Regions from separate parts of the Sporosarcina sp. Y1009 genome, predicted to be linked through region 2. Evidence: riboswitches for the same ligand, from Rfam matches in the RefSeq annotation. Region 2 holds a riboswitch; the other holds the start of a gene.
What was found. A riboswitch is a leader RNA that binds a small molecule or an ion and turns the genes downstream of it on or off. The one in region 2 is predicted to bind cobalamin.
Positions count from the first base shown of each region.

Region 1: it holds a riboswitch for cobalamin, as region 2 does, so the genes downstream of both, AC25Y1_RS14450 (ribonucleoside-diphosphate reductase subunit alpha) here and AC25Y1_RS12550 (ABC transporter substrate-binding protein) in region 2, are expected to answer to the same signal.

Region 1 is NZ_JBYHFO010000013.1:32-11,408, reverse strand. It holds gene narH (nitrate reductase subunit beta) at 1-1,502, opposite strand, end outside; gene AC25Y1_RS14465 (nitrate reductase subunit alpha) at 1,492-5,178, opposite strand; gene AC25Y1_RS14460 (ribonucleotide-diphosphate reductase subunit beta) at 5,795-6,832, opposite strand; gene AC25Y1_RS14455 (flavodoxin) at 6,820-7,248, opposite strand; gene AC25Y1_RS14450 (ribonucleoside-diphosphate reductase subunit alpha) at 7,236-9,458, opposite strand; cobalamin riboswitch at 9,643-9,826, opposite strand; gene AC25Y1_RS14445 (helix-turn-helix transcriptional regulator) at 10,145-10,351, shown strand; gene AC25Y1_RS14440 (DUF3169 family protein) at 10,354-11,052, shown strand; T-box leader at 11,144-11,350, shown strand.
Region 2 is NZ_JBYHFO010000009.1:96,741-108,117, forward strand. It holds gene cobD (threonine-phosphate decarboxylase CobD) at 1-195, opposite strand, end outside; gene cbiB (adenosylcobinamide-phosphate synthase CbiB) at 182-1,138, opposite strand; gene AC25Y1_RS12540 (heme ABC transporter ATP-binding protein) at 1,138-2,610, opposite strand; gene AC25Y1_RS12545 (FecCD family ABC transporter permease) at 2,612-3,607, opposite strand; gene AC25Y1_RS12550 (ABC transporter substrate-binding protein) at 3,600-4,571, opposite strand; cobalamin riboswitch at 4,688-4,872, opposite strand; gene AC25Y1_RS12555 (class D sortase) at 4,929-5,513, opposite strand; gene argS (arginine--tRNA ligase) at 5,667-7,334, opposite strand; gene AC25Y1_RS12565 (YwiB family protein) at 7,331-7,774, opposite strand; gene AC25Y1_RS12570 (transglycosylase domain-containing protein) at 7,938-9,986, shown strand; gene AC25Y1_RS12575 (YwhD family protein) at 10,242-10,757, opposite strand; gene thmT (2-hydroxymuconate tautomerase) at 10,824-11,009, shown strand; gene AC25Y1_RS12585 (YwgA family protein) at 11,060-11,377, opposite strand, start outside.

The DNA of each region.
Region 1 (11,377 bases), on a different contig from region 2:
ATTGGCGCTGCATAGCTGTATGGACTATCCGTTTTCCCCATGCTGTAATCGCCCATTTCTTCGTATCCTGTTGACCCTTGTGAACGATAAGCGTTCATATGGCCTTCTTTGTGAGATGTCGGGATGACAAACCGATCCTCGTATTTCGCAATTGCAAGCAGTCGATACATTTGTTTCGTCTGGTGCGCAGATAAACCAACACGGTCGAGACGCGTTTCATCAAAGTCTTTCCCCGAAGAAACTGCGCGCATATAGGAACGCATCATGGCCATTCGTTGCAATGCTTGTTTCACGGTTTCTGTATCTCCTGCCGTTAACATATTAGCTAAATATTGAATTGGGATTCGCATTTCTTCAATGGCTGGGAAAATCATATCCGGATTTTTGATGGAATCTCTTCCTTCAAAATAATTCATAATTGGACTAAGTGGTGGAACATACCAAACCATTGGTAATGTGCGATATTCAGGGTGTAACGGGAACGCAAGTTTATATTCAATTGCTAGTTTATAAACGGGTGAGTTTTGTGCCGCTTCAATCCACTCTTCCGATATCCCGTCTTTTCTTGCTTGTTCAATCACTTCAGGATCAGATGGGTCAAGGAATAAATCACATTGCGCTTTGTATAAATCTTTTGGATCTGGTGTTGATGCAGCTTCTAAAACACGGTCCGCATCATATAAAAGGACACCAAGATAACGAATTCGACCCGTACATGTTTCTGAACAAACTGTTGGTAAACCTGACTCAATGCGCGGAAAACAGAATGTGCATTTCTCCGCTTTATTTGTTTTCCAGTTGAAGTATACTTTTTTGTATGGGCAGCCGGTCATGCAATAACGCCAGCCTCGACAAGCTTCTTGGTCGACAAGTACGATTCCGTCTTCTTCACGTTTGTACATCGCACCCGATGGACATGATGCAACACAACTCGGATTGAGACAGTGTTCACATAATCTTGGTAAATACATCATAAAAGCTTGTTCAAAATTGAATTTGATTTCCTCTTCAATTTTTTCGATGTTTGGATCTTTCGGACCTGTAATATGCGCACCTGCAAGCTGGTCTTCCCAGTTAGGGCCCCATTCCAAATCCATATACTCGCCCGTGACGACGGATTTTGCCCGTGCTACGGGTGTATGTTCACTATCGCCCGCCATCGTTAGTTTCTCGTAATCATATGTCCACGGTTCATAGTAGTCTTTCATTTCAGGCATATCCGGGTTGTAAAATATTTTCCCCAGTGCAATTTTCGATAGTTTTGAACCTGATTTCAGTTCGAGTTTTCCTTTTTTATTGACTTGCCAGCCGCCTTTATAAAGCTCTTGGTCTTCCCATCTCTTTGGATAACCAATTCCAGGCTTTGTTTCAACGTTGTTAAACCACATATACTCTGCACCTTCACGGTTCGTCCAAGTCGTTTTACATGTGACACTGCATGTGTGGCATCCGATACATTTGTCTAGATTCATAACCATTGCTACTTGCGCTTTAATTTTCAAGCCAGTTTACCTCCTTCATCTTGCGGACTGCGACGTAAACGTCCCGCTGATTTCCGATTGGTCCATAGTAGTTGAATCCGTAACTTAGTTGCGCATATCCGCCGACCATTTGCGTTGGTTTCATGTGAATACGTGTTGGTGCGTTATGGCTTCCGCCGCGTTCGTCTGTAATTTCTGAACCTGGAACTTGAATATGTTTATCTTGTGCATGATACATAAACATGGTTCCTTTCGGCATTCTGTGACTGACAACGGCACGTGCTGTGACGACACCATTTCGGTTGTATACTTCGAGCCATTGGTTGTCATCAATATCATGTTCGGCTGCATCCACATCTGAAATCCAGACGGTCGGTCCCCCGCGGAATAATGTGAGCATATGCTGGTTATCTTGGTAAGTTGAATGGATATTCCACTTTCCGTGCGGTGTTAAATACCGTAATACGAGCGAATCTACTCCACCTATAATTTGTTTATCACGCGGTCCGAATACCATTGGCGGTAACGTCGGTTTGTAAACAGGTAATGCTTCTCCGAAATCTAGGAATAGTTCATGATCGATATAGAAATGTTGTCGACCTGTTAACGTTCTAAACGGTACTAGACGTTCGATATTTGTCGTAAATGGTGAATAACGACGTCCGAGTTTATTGGACCCTGAAAATACAGGTGTCGGAATTACTTCTCGCGGTTGTGCAGTAATGCTGGCAAATGTGAATTTCTCTGCAGCACGGTCAGCTGAGATGTCTTTTAGCTCAACACCTGTATCTTCTTCCGCAGCGATAAATGCCTTTTGAGAAACTCTTCCATTTGTAGCTGAAGACAATGTTAACATGGCCTCGGCTGCCTGTTTTGCAGTGTGAAGCTTCGGTAGTCCATTTTTTATTGTCTCGTCGAAATAGGCCCCGTTGATACCTTTTAGTTGTTCGTATTCGTCTTGAACGGAGAAGCTTACACCGTGTGCACCCACTTTTCCTGTTGAAAGTAGTGGACCGAGTGTGACGTATTTATCGTAAATTTGTGTGTAATCTCGCTCAACGATTGTCATTGCTGGCATTGTTTTCCCTGGAATTGCTTCAACTTCGCCTTTTTTCCAGTCTTTTACTTCGCCATATGGTTGCGCGATTTCTTGAATTGAATCATGAGCAAGTGGCGTTGTTACAAGATCTTTGTAAACGCCTGGTAGATGAACTTTTGCCATGTTGGAAAAGGTTTCCGCAAGCGATCTATAAATATCCCAGTCCGAGCGTGATTCCCATAATGGATCAACAGCTGGATTAAATGGATGGACAAATGGATGCATATCCGTTGATGAAAGATCATGTTTCTCATACCAAGTTGCAGCAGGGAGAACAACGTCCGCATACATCGGTGTTGCTGTCATTCTAAAATCTAGTGCGACAAGTAAATCGAGTTTCCCTTCCACTTCGTCTCGCCAAGTCATTTCCTCTGGTTTTAATTCATCATTTACCGTAGCGAGTAGACCATCCGATGCGCCAAATAGATGTTTCATGAAGTACTCTTGTCCTTTAGCAGAACTTGAAACTAGGTTTGAACGCCAAACGAACAGAGAGCGCGGAAAGTTTTCAGGTGCGCCTGGATCTTCAACTGCAAATTCCGTTTCACCAGATTTAATTTGCGCGAGTGTATGGGCGACAATATCTTCAGTAGACGTCTTCCCTTCTTTTGCCGCTTCTTCTGCAAAGGCTAGGCTGTTCTTATTGAATTGCGGATAAGATGGTAGCCATCCCAATCTTGCCGCCAGCACATTGTAGTCTGCAGGATGTTCATAACGCGGTTTTCCTTCTGTTGGTGACATCAAAAGATCAGCGCCCATTTCCTCGTATTTCCACTGGTCAGTTGCGAAGTAGAAATAGGATGTCGCGTTTTGAAGTCGAGGCGGTGCTTGCCAATCTCGTGCAAATGCAATTGTGCTCCAGCCTTCGATTGGACGACATTTTTCTTGGCCAACATAATGAGCCCAGCCTCCGCCGTTTACACCTTGAGAAGCAGTTAATGTGACTAAGTTTAAAATAGCACGATAAATCGTATCACTATTAAACCAGTGGTTAATCCCGGCACCCATGATTATCATGGATCGACCGCCAGTATCTAGCGCATTTTGCGCGAATTCACGAGCGATTTGCGTGACGAGTTCTGGTTTAACATTTGTAATTTTCTCTTGCCATGCCGGTGTGTAAAACGATTCCGCATCGTCATAACCCGATGCTTCAAGCTCGCTACCAATTCGATTTACGCCGTATTGACTTAACATTAAATCGTGTACAGTTGTTACAAGTCGTTCTGATCCATCAGCCATTTTCACTTTTTTCGCTGGGATTGGACGTTTGAAAGTTCCATTCGCAACATTATCGAAGTAAGGAAAAACTATTTCTGTCCATTCTGCATCATGGTTGGCAATCGATAAAGCTGGTTCGACGCGCGTTCCATCTTCGTTATCAAGAATCAGATTCCATTTCTTATCTTCTTCCCATCGTTGCCCCATTGTTCCGTTCGGTACAATGATTTCATTTGATGTTTCATCGAAAATAACCGGTTTCCATTCCGCATGTTCGGAATTACTTCCCAGATCACTTGCGCGTAGAAAACGACCTGCTTTATACGTGTCTTCATATTCATCTAGTGCAATTAGGAAAGGCATATCTGTATATTGCTTTGCATAATTCAAAAACATTGGTTCTTGACGTTTTTCATAAAACTCATCTAGAATTACATGAGTCATCGCTTGGGCTACTGCGGCGTCTGAACCTGGATCTGCTGCAATCCAATCATCTGCATGGACAACACTTTCTGCATAATCCGGTGCAACCGATACGACTTTTGTTCCTTTGTAACGAACTTCGGTCAAGAAGTGAGCATCAGGTGTTCTTGTAAGTGGAACGTTTGAACCCCACATGATAATGTATCCGGAGTTATACCAGTCACTGGATTCTGGTACATCCGTCTGCTCTCCCCAAATCTGTGGTGATGCGGGCGGTAAATCTGCATACCAGTCATAGAAACTAAGCATTTCTCCACCAAGTAACGATAGAAATCTGGCACCCGATGCATAACTAACCATTGACATCGCTGGAATTGGTGTAAAACCTGCGATGCGATCAGGTCCATATTTTTGAATTGTGTAGATGAGTTGGGCAGAAATCAGCATGGTTGCATCACGCCAATTCACACGAACGTGCCCGCCTTTTCCACGAGCTTTTTTATATTCGACTGCTTTTTGTGGATCTTCGACAATGCTTGCCCATGCTTTTACAGGATCTTTTAGTTCTGATAAAGACTGATTCCACATGCGCCACAGTTTTCCTCGTATGTATGGATATTTCACACGAAGTGGACTATATTCATACCATGAAAATGATGCCCCTCGTGGACAACCGCGTGGTTCGAATTCAGGCATTTCAGGTCCACAAGAAGGATAGTCGATTTGTTGGTTTTCCCATGTGATAATTCCGTTTTTAACAAATACCTTCCAACTACAGGAGCCTGTACAGTTGACACCGTGCGTTGTTCGAACAACTTTGTCATGGGACCAACGTTGACGATACATGTTTTCCCAATCACGATTTTTTTCTTCTAAAATAGACCAATTTCCATTGAAACGTTCAATCGGCTTAAAATAATTCAATCCAAAACTTTTCTTTTTCTGTTTTTGCATCGGACCAAACAACTCCTTTTAGAATGACTTACACATTCATCTATCTTTCATTATAAAGATATGACCTAGCAGGTTCCTATTAGGGTAAGTCCTATTTCTAATAGGGAATACCCTTATTTGGTTACTAGTATGCAAGTTTTGTTTAAATAACTGAAAATTCCTTATCAACTGATAGTAGATAGCGAGTCGGGGGTATTTTGTGGTGGTGGTGGTGGGAAGTTCTTTATTCGAGAACGTTTCTTTCTTTACTTAAAGCGTTGCCTTCTGGCGGGAAAACGTTGCCTTCTCGGGATGAAACGTTGCCTTCTCTTGGGAACGTTTCCTTCTTTACATAAAGCGTTGCCTTCTGGCGGGAAAACGTTGCCTTCTCAGGATGGAGCGTTTCCTTCTTTAGTCGAAACGTCGCCTTCTCATGAGAACGTTTCTTTCTTCACTTAAAGCGTTGCCATGCCGGGACGAAGTGTTTCCTTCTCATGCAAAAAACCGCCCTCTAGAATAATAAAGGGCGGTTGTTTATAAAATTTGACGCAATTCGGTTCATGTCCAACGTTTTTGCATTACATTGCTAGAGTAAGTCCTCTTTTCGCACAGTGATGCCCTTTGCAATTAGGTCGCTTTACAGATCATCGAATCCGTTTAAATCACTAGTTTTAACATACTGCCTAGAGGATTGTTCGAAGAAATCTGTTTTTGTGTCGTCGAAACTATCGACATAAGCCTTAATCCATCTCATTGGGTTGTCGGTGAACTCAGGATAGATTTCGTCGAGTCCTAACATGCGCAGCATTTTATTGGCGCGGTATTTAATGTAGCCTTCCATTTCTTCGAGGTCAATCCCCTCGATATCAGCTAACACATATTGACTCCATGCGACTTCTTGTTCGACGGAGTGTCGGAATTGATCGTAAATCCATTCGGTAAACTCGTCGGTATTGTATTCTGGATTCTCCGCCAATGCTGCGCGGAATATGTCGCTAATTGCTTTTCCGTGTTGGAGTTCATCGCGGTTAATATACGACACCATCGTTGATGTTCCGACCATTTTCTGGTTGCGCGCTAAATTGTAGAAGAATGCAAAACCGCTATAGAAAAATAATCCTTCAAGTAAAGTCGTATACACCATCGCCTTTAATGCAGACTCAATCGTTGGTCTTTCTGCAAACTCGTTATAAACGTTGACGATGCGTTCATTTCTACGCATTAAAACCTCATCGGTTCGTCCCATTTCAAATGACGCGATTTGCTTATCTAACGTTGTTACGGATGAAAGTACATAAGCGTAGCTATGGTTATGTTCGCTTTCCTGATCAGCAATGGTGGCCATTAGTGATTTGACGGAGGGATCGGTTGTAAAATGTGAAAGTTTTAGCGCGATATCCGTTTGTGGACCATCTAGCGTTGCCAATAAACCGATTATTTTCAAGAACGCATCCTGTTCGCGTGTTGTCAGCGTGGAAAACTGCTTGACGTCTTGTGTCATATCGACTTCATTTGCCGTCCAAAATAAGGAACGGATTTGTTGTCTTAGTTTATAAAAGTGAGGATGTGCAAGGTCATTCCAATTTAGAATTCCACTTGCTTTCCCGCCGAAAATAGCGGTTGATTTATTTGGGTTTGCTGGATTTAATACTTTTACTCGTGTTAGTGTGACCATTGTTTGATTACCCCTTCCGTCCAATTTATTACATCGGTTTCCTGTGTTCCTCTTGGACTTTGTTCGATTTTTAGCGTTGCATATTTCGACTCGTAAAAGCGTGCTAACTTTACTGCAGCACTACAAAATAATGCATCTCCGCCGAACTGCGTGTCACCTGTTCCAAAAACGTAAACATTCGGTGGTTTATAGCCTACTTCAGCGACGAAATCCTTCACTTCATCTGGCGTTGCACCTTTGTCCCATGTAAATGAGCCAATAATGAGTGCATCAAATTCGGTTACGTCGGGAATCGGTCCCGTACCAATTCTGTACCGGGTTACCTCGATATCCGATTTCAAGAAGACCTCTTCAATAAGTTCCGCAACTTCCTCAGTGTTTCCACTCCAAGTTGCATAAGCGATTAAGAATGACACCATTCACACTCCGCAATATCGGTCGCACTTGAACGTGTATAATAAGTAGTTTTCATGCCAGACTTCCATGCTTGGATATGCAAGTCGAGTAGTACGGATGCACGAATTGTATTCGGGACGTAAATATTAAAGGAAATCGCCTGATCAATATGGCGTTGTCTTGCTGCATTTTGTTTAACTGACCAACGTTGATCGACAATATATGCCGATCGTCTGTAAATGTCATACGTATTATGATCTAAATCAGGTGCTACTGTTGGGAGCTTATAATCTTTTTTCTCCTCATGGAAAAATGGTTTAAAAATCGGGTCAATGGAAGCTGTCGAACCCGCGATGACTGACGTTGATGAGTTTGGAGCAACTGCCATTAAATAGCCATTTCGCATGCCATTAATCGCAACTTCGAAACGCAGTTCACGCCATTCTTTTGAGGTATATCCTTTGTTTTCAAAGTAATCCCCTGTCTGCCAGTCAGATCCTTCGAATAAAGGATACGCCCCCTTTTCTTTTGATAATTCCATTGAAGCCGAAATTGTTAAGTAAGCAATACGTTCATATAATTCATCCGCGTAATCTACGGCTTCATTTGATTCCCATTGAATATTTTTAAGTGCTAGTAAATGATGCCAGCCAAATGTCCCGAGTCCGATTCCACGGTATCTTGAATTTGTTCGCGCTGCTTGTACAACTGGGATTTTATTCAAATCAATGACATTATCAAGCATACGCACTTGAATTTTAATAAGACGGTCCAAGACATCAGCTGGAACTGCACGTCCAAGGTTGATGGAAGATAAGTTACAAACGACAAAATCACCTGGTTTTGAACGGGTAACGACAATATCATCTTCAAGTGTGACGGATTCAAATTCTGTTGCGCTCATATTTTGCGTGATTTCTGTACAAAGATTCGACGAATAAATCATGCCTTCGTGTTTATTCGCGTTGGCACGATTCACTTCATCGCGGTAAAACATGAACGGCACGCCGGTTTCCAGTTGGCTACGTAATATACGCTTCATCAAATCAATTGCCGGGACAGTTTCTCGACTTAGTTCAGGATGATTTACACATTCCGCATACTTTTCACGGAATGAACCTTCGCCGCGTTTTTCATCGTAGGAATCTTCAAGTGAATACCCCATAACTTCTCGGACTTCATGCGGATCAAATAGATGCCACTCTCCGCGTGCTTCGACTTGTTCCATATAAATATCCGGTAAACAAACGCCTGTGAAAATATCATGTGCACGCATGCGCTCGTCCCCGTTGTTTAATTTCAAATCGAGGAACGTGAAAATGTCTTTGTGGAAAACATCTAGATAAACGGCAATTGCACCTTGTCTTTGACCGAGTTGATCGACACTTACCGCAGTATTATTCAATTGTTTAATCCACGGGAGGACCCCGCTTGACGCGCCTTTGAATCCGCGAATCGAGGAACCGCGACTTCGCACTTTCCCCATATAAACACCGATGCCGCCGCCGTATTTCGACAAGTTTGCGATATCTGTATTACTGTCATAAATGCCCTGCAAAGAATCGTCGACCGTGTCGATAAAACAACTCGACAACTGACCATGTGGTTTACCTGCATTCGACAATGTCGGTGTGGCAACGGTCATATATAAATTGCTCATCGCCCAGTAAGATTCTGCCACTTTTTCAAGACGATTTTCTGTTTCGTCCTGCATAAGCGTCATCGCGATAACGAGCCAACGTTCTTGTGGAAGCTCAACTGGTTTTTTATTGAAATCAACCGCAACGTAACGATCAATAAATGTTTTCAGACCAATGTATGTAAATAACTTGTCTCGTTCAGGATCGATTACATTACCAAGATGATTTAGGTCTTCTGTCGTATACTTTTCAGTTAAAACTGGTGTATACAAGCCTTTTTCCACCAGGTTTTCTACATGACCAGCAAAATCGGAATAGACCGCTTTGCCTCGCTGAAATTCTTCGTCGGAATAGACTTCATGAAGGTAAATCCGTGCAGCAACAAACGTCCAATAGGTTTCGTCTTCTGCGACAAAACTGATTGCCTCCAGCACCATTGCCTTCGCCCATTCTGAATGTTGTCCTTCAGGATGTTTTGCATTCCAACGATCACTGACTTTAAGTAGCGGAGCTATTTTTTGCTCTCCATACTCGTTTTGCAATTCATGTAGTAATTGTTCGATCTGTGTAGTTTTAATTTTTGTTGTCATGATATTCCGTCTCCTCCCAATAATGTACATATAAAAAAGCGATAGGTCCGCCTCTTCGGCAGAGCTATCGCTCATGGATTTTTTTAAGTTGGAAACGGAATGTGGTCCCATGTATATTCTTCAAGAGTAAGAAGATAGACGGAAGGAACCCGCTCGCTTCCACCTCTCAACCCCCGAAGAAAGTGTTGCTTGACGATGAAAGGCAGGTCTCCTGGCTCACGCATCAAACTTCCGCCTAAACCTTCCCATGAATTTCTCCACAGTGGCTTTTTTCGGCGGTCGTCCGCGTTTACAGTTGCGGGGACAGCTCCGGATTCTCCGGATTCCCTTTTAAACCGATATCGGTACCATTCCATCGTTAAGTACTATATGTTGTGCTTTGTTAACTACATATACCCTAACATATGGTGTTTTAATCGTAAATAGGCAAAAAGTTTTTCGTGTGCAAGTCAATCACTTATCAACATATCCACAGGTTGTTTATCCACAATTGGTTAATTGTCAACATACTCTTTGATGCCATAGAAATAATAGTTATTAACACATAAAAAATTGTTCATATTATTTTTTATGCATTAAGTCCTTCTACATTTCATCTATCCGACTATTAAAATAGTCAATTTGACAATTATAGTTGTCATTATGACTATAAAAGCATACAATTTGAAGTAAGAGGGGGAAATGCGATGGCGATATTACTTAATCGTTTGAAAGAATTACGCGCTAGAGATGGGCTAAGTCAAACTGAGTTGGCAAAGTTAACCGAATCCTCAAGACAGACAATCAGTTTAATTGAACGAGGCGATTATTTACCGTCAATTTTAATTGCGATGAAAATCGCGAAAGTATTCCAACTGCCTGTGGACGAAGTTTTTTCAATAAGGGAGGAATAGAAATGAAGAAAAGGAAAGGTTCACTAAACCTTTTTACGGCTATTGGGATCGCGTTTATTTTCGGTTTGATTGTTATATTATTGGATGCGCTTAGCCCCATCGTGCCATTCGAAAAAGAATTGATGGCCTTTATAATGTTCGCTATATTACTTGTCATGTCCATTCGTATCGGATTGATTTGGAATCAAGCCGACGCAAAGGAAAGTCCCGGATTCAACATCGATGAACTTGATGCTAGAAAGGAAAAAATTGCTCATAAATTTGTCGGCTCTACTTCTTTATTGTTAATCGTTGGGGCTACCTGTTTTTTCATCATCGGACTAGAATGGGGTTTAAGTGATAACTTACTTGCAGGCGTAATTACTACTTCATTTTTAACAATTTTCATTTTTGCGATCTTTGCTCAAATGAGAGCTGTTGAGTTTCATAACAAATACAGTCCTGCGGCAATCGTAAACTTGAAACGAATAGACGGATACAAAGAAATTTTTGAACATCTGGATGAAGGAGAAAAGTTTGAGCAATATCGCGTTGCGTATAGTGCCTTCTATGCCATGAACTTACTATTTCCCGCTACACTTCTCACCCTATTTATTGTCTCTATTGCTTCCAGTCCACAATACGTCGCAATCTTGGCAGTCGGTATACTTTGGTTCATCATGTATATGATTTACTACCGCGAAGGTGCAAAATCACACTAAATTCCCATAATATATGTTTTAGAACTATCGAGTTTATAGAAAAGACTAATAACTATATTGACGTAAAAGCGAATGCTTGCTATAGTCAACTACAACATCTTGGATGAAGAGAGTAGCAATCATTTCTTTTTTAGCGAACTAGGGACAGTGAAAGCCTAGCAAAGGATGCTTGTGAACCGCACTTCGGAGATGCTTTTCTGCATCCATTAGGAAAAGTCGGTGTCTCGCCGTTATGAGGAAGTGGCCCCATCACGGGGAAGTTGAGTGGTACCGCGGAAGTTATGCTTTCGCCTCATTTATTTGAGGCGAAGGCTATTTTTATCCC
Region 2 (11,377 bases):
GGTTAAAAACGGCTCCCCTTCAGGATCTGGATACTGATTTATCTTATTGAACAAATCGGGCCATACTTTTTGAATGCTAATCGGTGGGCCAGCTGGATTAACATTTTCGCTAAAATCTAAGATACGGCTCGGCGGAATTACGCCAAGTTTCTTGTAAAGTTTAAATGGGTTTGCGCCATGTTCAGGTAATTGCATAGATAAACACTCCTAGGACAGTTCCTATAAACCAAAAAAAGAACGAAATGACATGCATTTCAAAAATAGCGGCTTTGATATGAGATGCATCTAGCGGAACTAGACCGGGGCCAAGTTTTGGTCGCTCTGATGTTCTCCCATGATAAGTTGCTTTTCCTCCTAGCGTAATACCAAGTTGCCAGGCGGTTGCAGCTTCCAAATAACCGCTATTTGGACTTGGATGTCTACGGGCATCTTTTAACCATCCCGAAAATCGTTTAATAAATGGGAGACGACTTCTATTTGGTGCATAAAGAATCATTAATAATCCAGACATTCGTGCTGGGATAAAGTTCAGTAAATCGTCAGCGCGTGCTGAAAACTTTCCGAATTTCTCATATCGCTCATCTTTATAGCCAATCATTGAATCCAATGTATTGACCGCTTTGTACAACCACAATCCCGGTGCACCGAGTAAAAACGCCCAAAATAGTGGCGAAGTGATGCCGTCCGCAATATTTTCCGAAACTGTTTCCACCGTTGCTCGTGAAATTTCACTTTCATTTAGTTTTTCAGTATCGCGGCCAACTATCCACGACAATTTTGTGCGGGCTTCCGGCAGATTCCCTGTGAGGAGAGGTCTATGTACGTCTAGCGCCGCGTCTCGCAAACTTTTTTGGGCAAGACCGACTGCAATTAGAATGCTTTCAATTACAATACCAAGAAATAGATGGACAGAATACGCGAACTCTACAATGATAAAAATGATGCTCACAACAATTATAATCGTGAGAAAAAGAACTAGTGCGCCTTTTAGTATGCGGTATCGTCCTTTATTGAAATGCTCGGTCATTTTAGAAATAAATATGCCAATCCAACGAACAGGATGCGGCCAATTAGGTGGATCGCCAATCATTCGATCAAGTAAAAAACCGATCGAAATCGCTATGAAATGCGCTGGGATCAAGTCGCTCCCCCTTTTGCTTTCTTATACGTTTGAATCGCTCTAACTGTGCAATCAAAGACTCCCCCGGCGATTAGTTTGCCAAGTGCCGTGATTGGACCTGCGTATGGAAGCATTTCTCCTTGTTGGGTAGCTGCGACAAGAATACTATCAGTAGATGTGCCCGTTGCGATTGTTTGGGTCAACGGATCTTGTACGTTTTCTACTTGAAGTGCTTTTGACTTTGCTTCTGTTGCTGTAATCATCGCTTGAATAAAAGCTTCATCTGGTAAGTGTCCGTTAATAATGACCCAAGTATTAATCGTTCCTACTTTTGGTGGTTCATCACGTGTAATTGCTTGTGATACATCAACTGCATTTCCAACTCCAGCAGTCACTGCAATGATAACTTTTCCGAAGTCGCCTTCATATTCATCAATTTCGACATCCTCTGTCGTAACTGCCGTCATCATTGCGACGGTTTCAGTTAATGAAAATTCTTTTGTTTCTAGATAAGTCGCCATTTCTTTTTTCACATCTTCACTGCTATACGTGCTGTCAACATGGCGGTTCACAAATGTCCGATACCAACCCATTCCAGCATTATGGACTGCAGATGATAACGTTTTGAGTGGTTGATGGGCACGGAAAACGACGAATTCTTTTGAGCGGAGAAAATTAGATTTTGTAATCTCCATGGCAACTGTTTCACCATTTACATCCGGCAACAATGTAATTTGTGGCTTTGGTAATTCCGGGTGTGGTTGTGTTTTTATGCGCGCCTGATAAACAGTTTCGATTGCCTCTTCTTTAACAACTTCTTGTGGCAAACCGATCTTTGAAATCTCGCCTTGATCCATAAGCAGCAGCCGGTCGCAATATAAAGAGGCTAAGTTTATGTCGTGGAATACGGAGATAATGGTGAGTCCTTTTTCGACCGCTTCTTTACGGATTGTATCCAAAAGTTGTTGTTGATGGGCGATGTCCAAGTGATTGGTTGGTTCATCCAATAATAAAATTGGAGCGACCTGGGCAAGTGCTTGTGCGACGAAAACGCGCTGTTGCTCGCCGCCCGACAATAATTCAATAGACTGGTTCTCATAACGTGTAATCGCCGTGCTTTTCATCGCTTCTGTGACTGCCTTCTCATCTTCTGTAGACCAAGAAGAGAAAATCCCCGTTTGATGCGGATACCTACCCAACTCTACGGTTTCTCTTACAGTATGAGAAAAAGCGTGGGCATGTAATTGTGGTAAAACTGCTACTTTTCGCGCGAATTCCTTTTGTGTATAGTCGGAAGCTTTCTTGCCATCAATGGTGACGGATCCACTTTCAGCGGTTAAAATGCCGGATATAATTTTTAGCAAGGTTGATTTTCCGCTTCCGTTCGGCCCTAAGATACCTAGAACTTCACCTTTTTTCACATTGAAGGAGACAGACTTAACGATTAACTTATCGCCGTAACCGCCCGATAGGTTTTCAACTTGTAACATTTTACATCGCTCCCCTTCTTCTTTGACGGTAAAAGATGAATGCAAAGACAGGCGCCCCGATAAACGCTGTAATCACGCCAACTGGCAATTCTGTTGGTGAAATAATTGTTCTGGCAACTAGATCACAAATAATCAATAAAGAAGCTCCATTCATAAAAGATAGTGTTAGTAAATGACGATGATCTGATCCCCACATCAACCGTGTCATATGTGGAACGACGAGACCGATAAAACCAATCGTTCCCGATACGGCAACAGCTGAACCGGTGAGAATCGATCCGCCGATTAAAATCATAAATTTCCGTCGTTTCACATTGACGCCGAGGTGATGCGCACGTTCTTCACCGAATAGCATTGCATTTAATTCCCTACGATTGAACCAAAGCATGGCCGAACCGATTACCACGAAAGGCAAAATCATTGTAATATAATTCCATCCCCTCATCGAAACGCTACCAAGAAGCCAACCGATAATTTGTCGCAGCTCTTCTCCTGTGAGTGCAATCATAAGGGATAAAACTGAACCTAAAAATGAACCAAAAATAATTCCTGTTAATATGATCGTTTCCATTTTCATGGCCCTGTCAACGAGTTTCGCAAAGCCCAAAACGAGAACCATCGTTAACCCCGCGCCAATCATGCTGAAAACAGGTAGCGTGTATGTGCCTAAAACCGGTAGTGATAATCCGAAAAAAAGCGTCATCACAGCACCAACCGAGGCGCCGGACGACACTCCGAGTGTGTAGGGATCTGCAAGCGGATTTTTGAGGAGTCCCTGGAAAGCTGCACCAGCAATTGCCAAAGATGCCCCGACAAGACCAGCTAAAAGGACCCGCGGCATACGAATTTTCCATAGGATGTTTGTTGCGATTTCATCCACTTCTCTATTCCAAAATGTCCTTAGTGGAATATCCACCGTACCGATTGATACACCGAGCCATATCGCCACAACGAGTGTGGCGATCGAAACGATGTAGGCAACGCTTGATTTATTCACCAAAAGCCTCTGGATAAATTGCCTTTGCAATTGCTTCAAGACCTTCCGCAAGACGTGGGCCTTGACGACTTGTGATATTTTCGTCGACTTGAACGACAGCTTCTTCTTTAATTGCCGTAATTGTGCCGAAACCGTCGCGCGCATAGACATCTTCAACAGCTGTGTCGATATAGTCGTACATAACGACTATCACTTCTGGATTTCGGTTAATAATTTCTTCCGGATCCATCATGAACCAACCTTCTTGGTCAGCGGCAATATTTTCTGCGCCAACTAAGTCAAGCAATTCTTGTGTAAATGTCTTTGCGCCTGGTGTGTAAATTTCTGGAGCCGGTGATGTTTCGACAAATACAGTCTTTTTCGCATTAACGGCTTTAACTTTTTCGACGACTTCATCGACTTTTGATTTCATATCGTCAATAATTCCAGCTGCTTCTTTTGTTTTGCCTGTTGCTTTACCAATTGTTTCGATCGTTTCATACGTTTCTTCAAAGTTCAGCGCATTTTTCACAACAAATACAGTCACTCCCGCATCACGAATTTGTTGGTAGCCTTCTTCTGACATGCCATATGCTGATTCATGCCCGAAGACGATATCCGGATTCAATGCGATGATTGCTTCAACATTAAACTCAATTCCACCGATTTTTTCTTTTTCACCTGTAGCTTCGGGATAATTATCAAAATCCGATACACCTACAACTTCATCACCAAGACCTAGTTCAAATAAAATTTCCGTGTTACTTGGGATCATTGAGACGACTTTCTCCGGCGCTGCTTCAATCGTCACTTCTATACCGACTGAGTCCGTCATTGTTACTGGGAAAGTTTCTTCTACAGTTACGTCCCCTGTGTTTGTTTCGTTCTCTTTCGGTTTATCGTCTGCCGCATTTCCGCCGCATGCAGCTAGCAAAAGTACTGCCAAAATCGACGTAACCATTAACTTCCATAAGTTGTTCTTCATTCTTTTTTCCTCCATTTTTTCCAAATAAAAATCCCCCGTATCGCTACGGAGGAATAAAGTCAGTAAAAATCAATTGCCAAATGGGCAGATTTTCACCAGTCCTATTCCTCGTAGGTTTTGGTCGATTCATAAAGGCAGGTCTCCTGGCTCGTGCTCAAAGCGTTTCGCGTCTTCCCGGAGTTTTCCAGTGACGTACCTGCGAATTGCTCACACTTACAGTGGCGGGACCGCGTCGGATTTAAACCGACTTCCCTTTTAACCTCGTTTGTTATAGCGAGGCACCTTTATGTTTGGTTATGTTTTTTATCTTCATAAATTAGTATACTACAACTTCTTTTCGTGTCTAGACATCGAATTTCATTTCGCATAAATTATATACCTATCCGGTGCACTTCCAATATAGGAAAACGGATAGCATGTGGATAATGTTAAAATCTCATCGGGTGCTGTTGAACGTATGACTGTACGATCATCTGCATCGACGATTTCGGTATCGAAAATTGTGTAAATGAATGTTCCCGTTTTCATCTTCACGTGGATTTCGTCGCCGTGTTCGAGTTCTCCAAACTGGCGAAATACTGTATCTCGATGGCCTGATAAGAGGATTTGGTCGTTTTGTCCAGGTAATGCTGTGCTGCTGAAATGGCCGACACCTTTGGCTAATTCGTCTTCATGAGTTCCTTCTATGATTGGAATTTCGCGGTCTAAGCGCGGGATATACAAAACACCGATTGAATCGCCTTCTTTTAGGTCGCTATAAACGATTGGCTCAGTATTTTCGGCAGTTAATTCATCGCGTGGAATTATTTCGTCCGAGACAAATGCTTTTGCTTCTTTCAACATTTTGTCTTGTTGAAAATTAGAAACGCCAAATTGCCAAGCTGCATATATGCAAAATCCTGCACCTACGGTAATTAATAAAATCGATAGTAACTTCCGCATAGACATCCCCCTCTTGTACTGAAAAAGTTAAAACTATACTCACTTTAAAAGTATCATAATATTTCATCTTTCTCCATCACTGATTGAACTAAATTCAAAAAACACCACACCAAGAAATTGCTATGTACAATTTCTTAGGTGTGGTGATATGGATTACATTTTTTCTGGTGCTGATACGCCGATTAATTTTAATGCATTTGCGATTGTTGTGCGTGTTGCTGTGACTAAGGCTAAGCGCGCTTCGGTCATTTCATGATTTGCAGGGTCTAAGACTTTTTCTGCATTGTAAAATGAATGGAAAGTTGCTGCTAATTCTTGAATATAGGTTGCAATCCGATGCGGTGCGCGCATTCTAGCAGAATCTGCAATTACTTGCGGGAAATCCCCAATCTTTTTCAACAACTCAATTTCCTGTTTTGCCGTTAAGAGTCCTGCCCCTTCTACTGATGGCTGAAGGTCAAGTTCTTTTGATTGACGGAGGATTGATGAAATCCGTGCATGTGCGTATTGTGCGTAATATACTGGGTTTTCATTAGACTCTGAAACCGCAAGATCTAAGTCGAAGTCCATTTGTGTGTCGCCTGACCGCATAACAAAGAAATACCGAACTGCGTCTAAGCCGACATCTTCGACTAGTTCACGCAATGTCACAGCTTTTCCTGTCCGTTTACTCATCATCATACGCTCGCCGTCTTTATATAGATGCACCATTTGTGCAACAATGACTTCTAATTTATCTTCTTCATAGCCTAGTGCCTCGATTGCTGCCTTCATGCGCGGAATATACCCGTGATGGTCAGCTCCCCAAATATTAATGAGTTTGTCAAAACCACGTTGGATTTTATCTTCATGATAAGCGATATCTGGTGTGATGTATGTGAATGATCCATCTTGCTTTATTAACACACGGTCTTTGTCGTCGCCAAATGTTGTCGAGCGGAACCAGGTAGCACCGTCTTCTTCATAGATATGGCCATTGTCACGAAGTTTGCTGAGTGCACTTTCAATTTTACCGCTACCGTATAATGTAGACTCTGAAAACCAGTAATCGAATGGTACGCGGAAGTTTTCCAAGTCTATTTTCAACTTCTCCAATTCATACTTCAAGCCGTATTCACGAAAAAACTCATAGCGTTCTTTTTCCGGTAGATCTTTGTATTTATCGCCAAATTCCTCGACTAACTTTTCACTAATTGTAATAATGTCTTTCCCTTGATAGCCGTCTTCTGGAAGTTCTTTTTCCTCTCCGAGCGCTTGAAAATAACGTGCTTCGACAGACAATGCAAGATTGTCTATTTGACTACCAGCATCGTTAATATAATATTCTCTTTCAACATTGTAACCAGCAAAGTCTAATAAGTTACAGAGTGAATCGCCGACAGATGCTCCCCGTGCATGACCTAAATGGAGATCTCCTGTTGGATTTGCAGATACGAATTCTACTTGAATTTTCTCTTCGTTGCCTGAATTGCTACGACCGTACTCTTCACCTTGGTCAAGAACTGTTTTCACAACTTCTTGTAAATAATCTTTTTGTAATGTGATGTTAATAAAGCCCGGACCTGCGATATCGATAGACTCAATTGAGCCGCTCTTTTTGTCAATATGTTCAACGATGGCTTCTGCAATGGCACGCGGTGGCTTTTTAGCAATTTTTGTTAGTTGCATCGCAATATTTGTTGCATAGTCGCCGTTTCCTTTATTTCTAGGTGTTTCAAGCATAACTGATGGAATATTTTCTTCTTCCGTCAATTTAGCTAATAATATTGCGTCATGAATGGCTGATTTTACTTTTTGTTGAATTTGTTCGACTGCGTTCATTTTGTTCCCTCCGTATATGTAATTCTCAATTTGTAAGTGCCAAGTAGCGAGCTTTCTGTATGGAGTTCATAGTGTACGAAAAACTGTCCGCTTACTTCAGGGATTTCTTCCTTAAATTCGAGCCCGATTGTTTTTACTTGTAACGCAAACTTTACGGGTCCGTTCGTATACTCGCCTTCTCGAATTTGTTCTAAGTCAAGTGGAAGTCGCATTTTAACTGCGCCGCTTCGCAAGATTAATGCATCTCGATTCGTTATTTTCAATGTTGTTTGAGTAGATGCACCCTGATGATTTTCATCGTATTTCACATACAACGCACTCTGTTTTCGTATGATTCGACCTGTTGCTTGTAATTCATATGTCTCGGTTTTCTGTTCTGGATGCCGGATAGATGAATGAAGCTGAATGTCTACAGCTTGACCTATCTTTTTCGATTCCACCTCGTTCACCCTCTTCGTGAAAATATCCTCTTATTATAACGTTTTTTTGTACAGTATTCCAATTAAGGTCGCCAATATTAATAAATTTCGCATTTGCTACCGTTTAATCTCTTGATTTGCGTTGCATACTAGAAAGAACAACATGGACGGAACGGGGGATATTATGCGACGTACGGTTTATGTAAAAAAGAAAAAAAGAAGAATGTTTTGGCGCAGGATTTCATTACTCACTTTGACAATGCTAACTGCCATGCTGACATTATACGGTTCACTGCGACTCTATGCACAAATTGCAGGAGCCCCCTCTTTAAGTGTTCCAAAAGCTTCAGTTTTTTTAGACAATCAAGATCATCAAATTGGTGATCGGTTCTCAGCTGAAAGGCGGTATTGGGTTGGAATAGATGAGATTTCACCATTTTTGCTAGATGCCGTGATTGCTACTGAAGATCGCAACTTTTATAAGCATCACGGATTTGACTTCAAACGAATTGGCGGCGCGATACTAAAAGACGTGAAGACAAGAAGTAAAGCGGAAGGTGCAAGTTCGATTACGCAGCAATATGCGCGCAATCTATATTTGACGCATGCAAAAACCTGGACTCGTAAGATTAATGAAGCAGTGTACGCATACCGCTTGGAATTGTTTTATGAAAAAGATGTTATTTTAGAAGGTTATTTAAACACCGTTTACTTCGGACATGGGATGTATGGGGTAGAAGCTGCTAGCAAGTTTTATTTTGGAAAATCTGCAAAAGATTTAACATTAGAAGAATCCGCTGTTATCACAGCTATTGCCAAGGGACCTTCTGTATATTCTCCGGTAGATCACCCTAACAACTCCGCAGGACGGAAAGAACTGGTATTAGCCTTGATGAAAGCACAGGGATTCATCACTGAAAAGCAAGCAAAACGCGCGGTCGAGGCGCCAATTGTCATTAAAGCAGAAGAATGGATTGACACAAAACGAGTTGCACCATATTTCCTAGACGAGGTATGGCGAGAAGCTGAAAAAATTTTATCATCGAAAGGTAGATCGCCAGCAGAAGGTGGTTGGACCATTCGAACGACGCTCGACCAGCATCATCAACAAACCGCTGAAGCAGTCATTGATAAATGGATGCCAGATTCAGGTCTTCAAGTTGGCTTTATCTCCATTGAGCCAAGTAGTGGTGCCGTTACTTCGTTAGTAGGCGGTGTAGATTATAATGAAAGCCCATTTAACCGGGCAACTCAAGCGAGACGCCAACCTGGTTCAGCGATGAAACCAATTCTGTACGCCGCAGCATTGGAGAATGGGTTTAATCCACTTACATTTCTGTTTCCTAAAAAAACAATATTCACATACGGTGAAAAAACTTATGAACCCAAAAATGTGAATGATCAATATGCGACACATCCGATTTCACTCGCGCAAGCTCTAGCCATTTCCGATAATGTATTTGCGGTAAAGACCCTTGAGGAAGTTGGTTTTAAAAGTTACCAAGGAATGGCTAATCGACTCGGGCTAGATATCACAATCCCAACAATTCCTGCAACCGCTCTGGGCACAACTGAAGTTACTTTGTCTTCAATAACGAATGCATTCAGTCGGATTGCGGCCAGTGGATTAGATATTGAAGCAACAACAATTCGTTCGATTACCGATGTAGAAGGAAAAGTGATCTACGAAAAACCAACAAAAAAAGTAAAACGTGTCCTCTCTGAAGAAGATTCGTTCATACTCACTCATCTATTGACGGGAATGTTTGATCCGGTCTTTAATGATTACTCAAATTCTACCGGATTATCGATGCGCCCTAAAATGACAAGATCTTATGCAGCTAAATCAGGAACAACCTTATGGGATCAACACTTGGTCGGCTATTCTCCTTCCTTAACAGCTGGTATTTGGACAGGTTTTGATGTGGATTTACGTTTGGAAGACCCGGAAGATAAAGCAGCGTCTAAAAAGATATGGATAGAATTTATGGAGTCCGTGCATAGTGGTAAACCTGCGGAGGCATTCATCCCCCCAGATGGCGTAAACGGTGTCATTATAGATGTAGAAACTGGCGGCCTTGCTGTGAACGAATGCGAAAAGCAACGACTTGTCTATGTGAAGGAAAAAGATATGCCACAAAAATTATGCACTGATAAAACATTGCAAGAAAAAAGAAATTCCAATGTTGATGACGACAGCTTTGAACTCTTCCCTTTTTCATTTTTCGATTGAGTCGGCTTATTAAAAAAGCTTCTATTCCTAGTTAACTAAGGAATAGAAGCTTTTTTTACCGATTAGAACCGATCGCATCATTAGAATATCAGGCTTGGGTTTGTTTGACGTCCTAAATGCACGTTTAAGAACTAATTCGGTAGTCCTAGCTTACATATGCAAGCTATCTATAAGTGTACTTTCTTTTATCCTGACATTCAACTATCATGATGAAAGATGTCAAAAAATGTCGCAATTTGTTCATAATTTTGACGATTATACACGTAGCCCCTCATGTAATTCTGGGTTGCTACGATTCCATATTTCTTCATTATGTTCTTTTAAAAAGTCAGCAAGTACGCGTTTTGATGTATCATCCATTTCGTCAACCATAATTCTTCCTTTCATGGATCGGTCCATGCGGTTCATATGGTCTGGAAAGTTTTTGTAGCCCCGACGAATGGATCGGTCGATGACCATTTCACAAGCCGTCACTCCGGAATAAAAAGGACCTTCTTCTTTATAATCAATCGTCACCCAAACTAACCAATAGGCTTTGCCATTTGCGGACTCTTCTCTAGTTGGTAAAAATCGAATGCCCCGTTCGAGCGGGCTTCTGGCATGCATTGCGCCAATTTCAATCGTCGCAATTTCTTCTTCAACGTCGATGACGACTGGCGACACATTTTCCAATGATAATGATCCAATCCCGAATCCTTTATGACCGTCAGTCGGATCATCTTTTATAATTGTAAAACCTATTTTCGGCTTTGGTTTTTGTTCATTCCCCATTTTGTTACCCCTCCAACTCTGATAGTATCATTAGTATACTTGATACATTAGAGGAGGGAAAAGAATATGCCATATGTCACAGTAAAAATGTTCGAAGGTCGTACTGATGAACAAAAACGTGCGCTTTGTGAAAAAGTCACAGAAGCTGTTTCAGAAACAACTGGCGCACCAGCTGAAAATGTCGTTGTTTTCATTGAAGAAATGTCCAAAAATGATTATTCAGTAGCCGGTAAACGTCCAGTCGATCATTAAACAAAAATAGCTGGCGCTCGATTTTTTTCATCGATCGCCAGCTTTTATATTTAGGCAGTACGTGCCAAGTCGTTTATAAAGTTGAATGCTTCTTCAAATTCTGTTTCAGAAAACTTCAACTTGTTTTTGACAACTTGAACTTTTTCGATTTGCTCTTTTTTCTCGTACTGATCAAAATACAATAGCGTCGAGACCAATTCAAGAAATCGAGAACTTTTCACCTGCATTTTTTGGATGAAATCTGGAAGGACACTCGGCACCTTATCCACTTTTTCTAAAAAGCGCTCCCCCTCAGGAGATACATTATATTGGTATTGAATATAGGATCCTTTGTCGACTCGTTGTTCCTTTAGAAAACCCATTTCACA